DNA from 3 places in the Pantoea sp. BRR-3P genome. Region 1 is predicted to be linked to each of the others. Evidence: predicted binding sites of a transcription regulator. Region 1 holds the regulator's gene; each other region holds the start of a gene.
The links. The regulator CRP, encoded in region 1, controls carbon source genes, mostly activating them, when cyclic AMP is high. The targets are predictions, from matches to a motif close to ATGTGANNNNNNTCACAT.
Positions count from the first base shown of each region.

Region 2: the regulator CRP is predicted to act here: its motif matches at 812-829, upstream of udp (uridine phosphorylase).
Region 3: the regulator CRP is predicted to act here: its motif matches at 749-766, upstream of AAGR08_RS05055 (YfcZ/YiiS family protein).

Region 1 is NZ_CP155066.1:155,644-157,916, reverse strand. It holds gene AAGR08_RS00690 (OsmC family protein) at 1-262, opposite strand, end outside; gene crp (cAMP-activated global transcriptional regulator CRP) at 567-1,199, shown strand; gene AAGR08_RS00680 (YccS/YhfK family putative transporter) at 1,258-2,273, shown strand, end outside.
Region 2 is NZ_CP155066.1:3,838,627-3,840,899, reverse strand. It holds gene AAGR08_RS17755 (dienelactone hydrolase family protein) at 1-640, opposite strand, end outside; gene udp (uridine phosphorylase) at 944-1,705, shown strand; gene AAGR08_RS17745 (hypothetical protein) at 1,805-2,273, shown strand, end outside.
Region 3 is NZ_CP155066.1:1,096,843-1,099,115, forward strand. It holds gene fadL (long-chain fatty acid transporter FadL) at 1-500, opposite strand, end outside; gene AAGR08_RS05055 (YfcZ/YiiS family protein) at 859-1,155, shown strand; gene fadI (acetyl-CoA C-acyltransferase FadI) at 1,323-2,273, shown strand, end outside.

The DNA.
Region 1 (2,273 bases):
GCAGGTTGATGTGGGTAAAAATACGCGGTGCTTCTTCGCGGCGTTCAGAGGTGAGTTTCACTTCGCAATCGGCCACATCGCTGCGCCCTTTTTGCAGAATCGAGACCACATCAATGGCGCTGCAACCCCCTGCTGCCATTAACACCATCTCCATTGGACTTGGCGCTTTATCACCGGAATTCCCGTCCATTAACACCTGATGTCCGGATGAGGATTCTCCGAGAAAGGTAAGACCTTCCACCCATTTCACTCGTGCCTGCATGATTCTTTCTCCTGAAGCGGCGGTTTTGCCGCCAGAGTACGCTTTCACCTGATAAACAGCAATCCAGACTATTCCCCCGTTTGCTGAAGCGAGACAACACAAGACAGCTCGCAAAAGCTGTGCTACAAACAGTGCTGAAAATATTTTCGTCGTTACAGACGAAGGCGGGAAGAATCAAAAGCGTAGCTTAAGAATGACCCGGAATAATTTTTCCATTACTGGAAACGCTCGACGATTAAACCGCCTGACAGGGAAAAAATGCCCCCTGTATTTTGGGCACGATTACAACAGAGGATAATAGCGAATGGTTCTCGGCAAACCGCAAACAGACCCTACACTCGAATGGTTCCTGTCCCATTGCCATATTCACAAATATCCGTCCAAAAGCACGCTCATCCATCAGGGTGAGAAAGCGGAAACGCTGTACTACATCGTGAAAGGTTCCGTAGCGGTACTGATTAAAGATGAAGAAGGCAAAGAGATGATTCTCTCCTACCTCAATCAGGGAGATTTCATCGGCGAACTCGGTCTTTTCGAAGAAGGCCAGGAACGTAGTGCCTGGGTGCGTGCGAAGTCTGCCTGTGAAGTGGCTGAAATTTCCTACAAAAAATTCCGTCAGCTGATTCAGGTAAACCCGGATATTTTAATGCGACTTTCGTCGCAAATGGCGCGTCGTCTGCAAGTGACATCAGAGAAAGTGGGCAACCTTGCTTTCCTTGACGTAACAGGACGTATCGCGCAAACGCTGCTTAATCTGGCTAAACAGCCAGATGCGATGACTCACCCAGACGGCATGCAAATTAAAATCACCCGTCAGGAGATTGGTCAGATCGTGGGCTGCTCACGCGAAACCGTGGGTCGTATCCTGAAAATGCTGGAAGATCAGAACCTGATCTCTGCACACGGTAAAACCATCGTCGTCTACGGCACCCGCTAATTTCTTCTCACCCACGGCGTGATGGCAACATCGCGCCGTTTCTATTTGCGATGAGCTGATGTGGCGCCGAATCATCTATCATCCTGAAGTTAACTATGCACTGCGGCAAACGCTGGTGCTGTGCCTGCCTGTGGCTCTCGGCTGGCTGTTTGGCGATCTGCAAAAAGGTCTGCTGTTCTCGTTAGTGCCTGCCTGCTGCAATATGGCGGGTCTGGATACGCCGCACAAACGCTTTTTCAAACGCTTGATTGTGGGTGGTTCGCTGTTTGCCACCGGCAGCTTCCTGATGCAAATTTTGACCGCTTACCAGATTCCGCTGCCGTTGATCCTGCTGGCGCTGCCGCTGCTGATCGGCGTGACCGGCGAAATCGGCCCGCTGCATGCACGCCTGCTGCCCGCCACCTTAATCGCTGCTATCTTTACGCTCAGCCTGGTTGGGCGCATGCCGATATGGGTGCCGCCGCTGCTCTATATTGGCGGTACGCTGTGGTACGGCTTGTTCAACTGGTTCTGGTTCTGGCTGTGGAAAGAGCAGCCGATGCGTGAATCGCTCAGCCTGCTGTTTCGCGAGCTGGCGGATTATTGCGATGCCAAATACACCTTACTGACACAGCTGACCGATCCGGAAAAAGCGTTACCGCCGCTGCTGGCGCGCCAGCAGAAAGCGGTCGATCTCATCACTACCTGTTACCAGCAAATGCATATGCTGTCGGCCAGCCGCGATAACAGTCACAAGCGCCTGACGCGCGCCTTCCAGGTGGCGCTGGATTTGCAGGAACACATCTCGGTCAGTCTGCATCAGCCCGAAGAGGTACAGAAACTGGTGGAGGAGAGCCACGCTGAAGCGGTGATCCGCTGGAACGCCAAAATCATCTCCGCACGTTTGCGCGTGCTGGCTGATGCAATTCTCTATCATCAGCTGCCGGATCGTTTTCACATGGAGAAACAGCTGGGTGCGCTGGAGAAAATTGCCCGTCAGCATCCGGATAACCCGGTTGGCAACTTCTGCCTCTATCACTTCAGCCGCATCGCCCGCGTATTGCGCACGCAGAAGCCGCTTTACACGCGCGATCT
Region 2 (2,273 bases), 560 kb from region 1:
TGCTCTCGTCCTGACCACCGTACAATCCTAATACCGGCGCATTCAAATCCACCGCGATATCAATAGGATGCTTTTGCTGCTTCAGCGTTTTTTCACCGTCTAAGCGGCCGTACCACGCCACTGCGGCACGCACCTGCGGATTGTGTGCAGCAAACAGCCAGCTAATGCGTCCGCCCCAGCAGAAACCGGTAATGGCCAGGCGACGGATATCGCCATCATGGCGTGCTGCCCAGTTGGCCACATGATCGAGATCGGACAGTACCTGCGTATCCGGCACCTTGCTCACCAACTCTTTGAACAAGGTGGGAATGTCGTTGTAATCGTTAGGATCGCCTTCGCGGAAATAGAGCTCAGGGGCAATCGCCAGATAGCCTTCCAGCGCCAAACGGCGGCAGATATCGCGGATATGCTCATGCACCCCGAAAATCTCCTGCACCACTAAAACGACCGGCAGCGTACCCTGATACGCTTTTGGCCGAGCATAATAGGCGGGCAGATTTTCGCCCTGGCTTGGGACTGAGGTTTCACCCGCATGAATCGCGTCGCTGGCGGTAATAATGGTGCTGCTTGCGGTGGGCTGAACTGCCGGCGCAAAGCCGCCGGGCGCCGTTTTTTGTGTCATATTGTCTTCGGTTTTCATTATTCTCTCCGTGCTAGCCATTGCGCAATCACGTAACTATAGCCTGGCTGAGGTAAGCCAGGCTGACGTAGGGTGCCGAGGAATTTTTCATGCATACTTCTTCTCTATTAACATTGCGCTAAGAACTTACACAGCACCGCTTGTAGCAATTCAGAATTGCACAGCGTTAATGTGTGACGATAATCACATAATATTTTTCTGATAATGTAATTTTCATTGTTGATGGTGAAATGAATCACATAATTATGCTGCCTGCTCACGTAGAGTGGCGCGCACATCCCCCCTATTTAGCAGGAGTCTGTTATGGCCCAGTCTGACGTTTTCCACCTTGGTATTACCAAAGCTTCCCTCAAAGGCGCCACCCTTGCCATCGTTCCCGGCGATCCAGAGCGCGTGAAGAAAATTGCCGCGCTGATGGACAATCCGCAGCATCTGGCTTCACACCGGGAGTTCACCACCTATCTGGCGGAAGTGGATGGAAAACCTGTGGTGGTGTGTTCAACCGGTATCGGCGGGCCATCCACGTCGATTGCGGTAGAAGAGCTGGCGCAGCTTGGCGTGCGTACTTTCCTGCGCGTTGGCACCACCGGCGCGATTCAGCCGCATATTAATGTTGGCGATGTATTGGTCACCACCGCCTCTGTTCGCCTTGATGGTGCCAGCCTGCACTTTGCGCCGATGGAGTTCCCGGCCGTGGCCGATTTTGCCTGCACCACCGCGCTGGTCGCTGCGGCGGAAGAGTGTGGCGCGAAAACACACATTGGCATCACCGCCTCTTCAGACACCTTCTACCCTGGCCAGGAACGCTACGACACCTTCTCGGGCCGCGTCGTGAATCGCTTCCAGGGCTCGATGAATGAGTGGCAGCAAATGGGCGTTCTTAACTATGAGATGGAATCCGCTACACTGTTAACCATGTGCGCCAGTCAGGGGCTGCGTGCCGGCATGGTGGCTGGCGTCATCGTGAACCGTACGCAGAAAGAGATTCCAGATGCGGCGACCATGAAGCAGACCGAAAGTGATGCGGTGAAAATTGTTGTTGAAGCCGCGCGTCGTTTAATTTAGTGCGCCATTCAAGGGATGAATTCGAGACCAGGACCATAGGGAGCTCAATAATTGCCTGATTAGAATGCGCGCTATTTCAGTCTTACTGAGAAATTACTTATGCGCAAAATGGTTTCTGTCTCACGCCCTCATTCCCTTAATAATCCCGCTGCTGCGCAATCACGCGTTGAAGGTGCAGCAGCACGATTTCGCGCAGCCATGACGGCTGCGAACTATCCCCTTGCGCGTCAGTGTTGTGAAGAAGTGCTGCGCGTTTTGCCTCAGCATATGCAGGTGCTTAGCGACTACGCGCTAACACTGATGCGTGTGGGCGAATATAAAAAAGCGTATAAGATTTACCAGAAGGTCTATCAGGCCCCGCCGGCGCAGCGTGCACAAGCCTCGGAAACCTGGCTGGATGGCTTGACGGAAGTTTGCGGCTGGCTGGAAAAGCACGATGAAGTGGCGCGTTACGGCCTGGAGTCGCTGGAGAAATCCGATGCGACCTTCAGTAAGGGCCAGAAAGTCGCGTTACCTTCCGCCGCGCCGCCGCCGTTTCATCGCAGTAACCCCGCGGAGAATATCATCG
Region 3 (2,273 bases), 940 kb from region 1:
CTAAAGTGTTCATTCAGTCGATAAGCGGTGCTGATATTAAAGTTGCCGGTCATCAAGTCGGTTTTACCGCCGTAGCCGCCCGCGGTATAACCATCGTTAAATTCAGTTGCCAGGCCATAATTAGAGGTTGCAGAGGCGCCAATCCACCATTGATCGTTAATCGGGTGCACGTAGTGAATATTCGGGATCCACTGGTTTGGCGCAATATTCTTCGCATCAAGGCTGCGACCAGACAACGGACTTTGACCGCTAATATCGACTTCGGGATCAATATAAACCGCGCCGATGGAGAAAGAGGGACGATCCATCAGCGCCATGGTGGCTGGGTTTCGGCTGGCAGATGCGGCGGTATCGCCCATTGCGCCTTCACCTGAATAAGCACGACCTAAACCAATTGCTGAAAATTCATTAAGCTGAAAGCCTGCGGCGTAAACATGGGAACAGACGAGCGTTACTGCAGCTGCCACAGCTGACTTTGCAAACAGGTTTTTATGGTTCATGACCACAACCTCATCTAAATTTATTATTAAACGTTGTTACGTCGCGTAACAAAGAGCGGCGAATTGTAGGGACTGACGGCAAAACGACATATCAGACCAGTGCGACGAGTATAGGTCCGACCTGTGTATTTGTTGCAATATTGTTTTTTAAATATTTCTGATTTGATCGATAAAATCAGATCTGCTTAACAAAAACTTAGCGGTTCAACCTCAGCATAACGGTCAATTTTGTTTTGGATCAATTTTTAGTGTGATATTCGTCACTTAGCGACTTGATGATAGATGTGAAAAGGCTGTAGGCGTAGACTTTGCTGCAGAAAATGATCCGATTGTGTTGATTTATCGTCAGGAGAGAATAATGACTGCTGCCATTAATAAATGTAGTGCTAACGAAACGGCTGCCTGCTGCTGTGTAGATGTTGGCACCGTGATGGATAATACCGATTGCACCGCAAGTTGGTCTGGTGTGTTTGCCGATCGTCATGCAGCTGATGCGATGCTCACGCATTTGACTGAAAAAGCGCGTCAGGTGGAATCCGATCCCTGCGATATTCGTGCTGAGTTTACGGAAGAGGGTGACGCGGTGCGTTTGAGCGTCGACTTCACTTTTGCCTGCCAGGCGGAAACCCTGATCTTCCAGCTCGGCTTACGCTAATCCCGTCGCTGCCGGAATCCCCTTCGGCAGCCTTAACTCATTTTCGTGTATTCCCTCGCACTTTTTCCCTCTAGTTATTGGCGACTTAGCAACACTTAGTTAACACTGATGATCAGGTCAGACCTGTTTGGCAATGATGCCCTGGTCGAAAATTACAGGTGATTGCAATGAGCAAAGCGCAGCCGCTGCTGACGCGTCAGGGCGAACGTATCGCCATAACCCACGGATTACGTACCCCTTTTGCCCGTCAGGCGACGGATTTCCATGGCATTCCTGCGCTTGAATTAGGGCGCATGGTGGTGAGTGAACTGATGGCGCGCAGCGAGTTACCGGTGGAAATCATCGACCAGCTGGTGTTTGGCCAGGTGGTGCAGATGCCGGAAGCGCCGAACATTGCGCGTGAAATTGTCCTGAGCAGCGGATTGGGCGTGCACACCGATGCTTACAGCGTGAGCCGTGCCTGCGCCACCAGTTTTCAGGCGGTGGCTAACGTGGCGGAAAGCTTGATGGCTGGCACAATCGATGCGGGCATTGCCGGAGGTGCCGACTCTTCCTCGGTGCTGCCGATTGGCGTGAGTAAAACCCTGGCGCGCGCGTTAGTCGATCTCAACAAAGCGCGCAGTTTCAGCCAGAAGCTCACTATCTTGCGCCGCTTACGTCCACGCGATCTCTTGCCGGTACCACCGGCAGTGGCGGAGTACTCTACCGGGCTGCGTATGGGCGATACTGCCGAACAGATGGCGAAATCGCACGGCATCACGCGTGAGCAGCAGGATGCGTTAGCGCTGCGTTCGCATCAGCACGCGGCACGCGCCTGGCAATCGGGCGTGTTAACGCAGGAAGTCATGCCCGCCTTTGTACCGCCGTGGAAAGCCCCGATCGAGCAGGACAATAATATTCGTTTTAACGCGAGCGCAGCGGATTACGCCAAACTGCGCCCGGCATTTGATCGCCGCCACGGCTCGGTGACGGCCGCCAACAGCACGCCGTTAACCGATGGCGCGGCGGCGGTGATTCTCATGCGTGAAGGTCGCGCGCGTGAATTGGGCATTACACCGCTCGGCTATCTGCGCAGCTATGCCTTTACCGCTATTGATGTCTGGCAGGATATGCTGCTC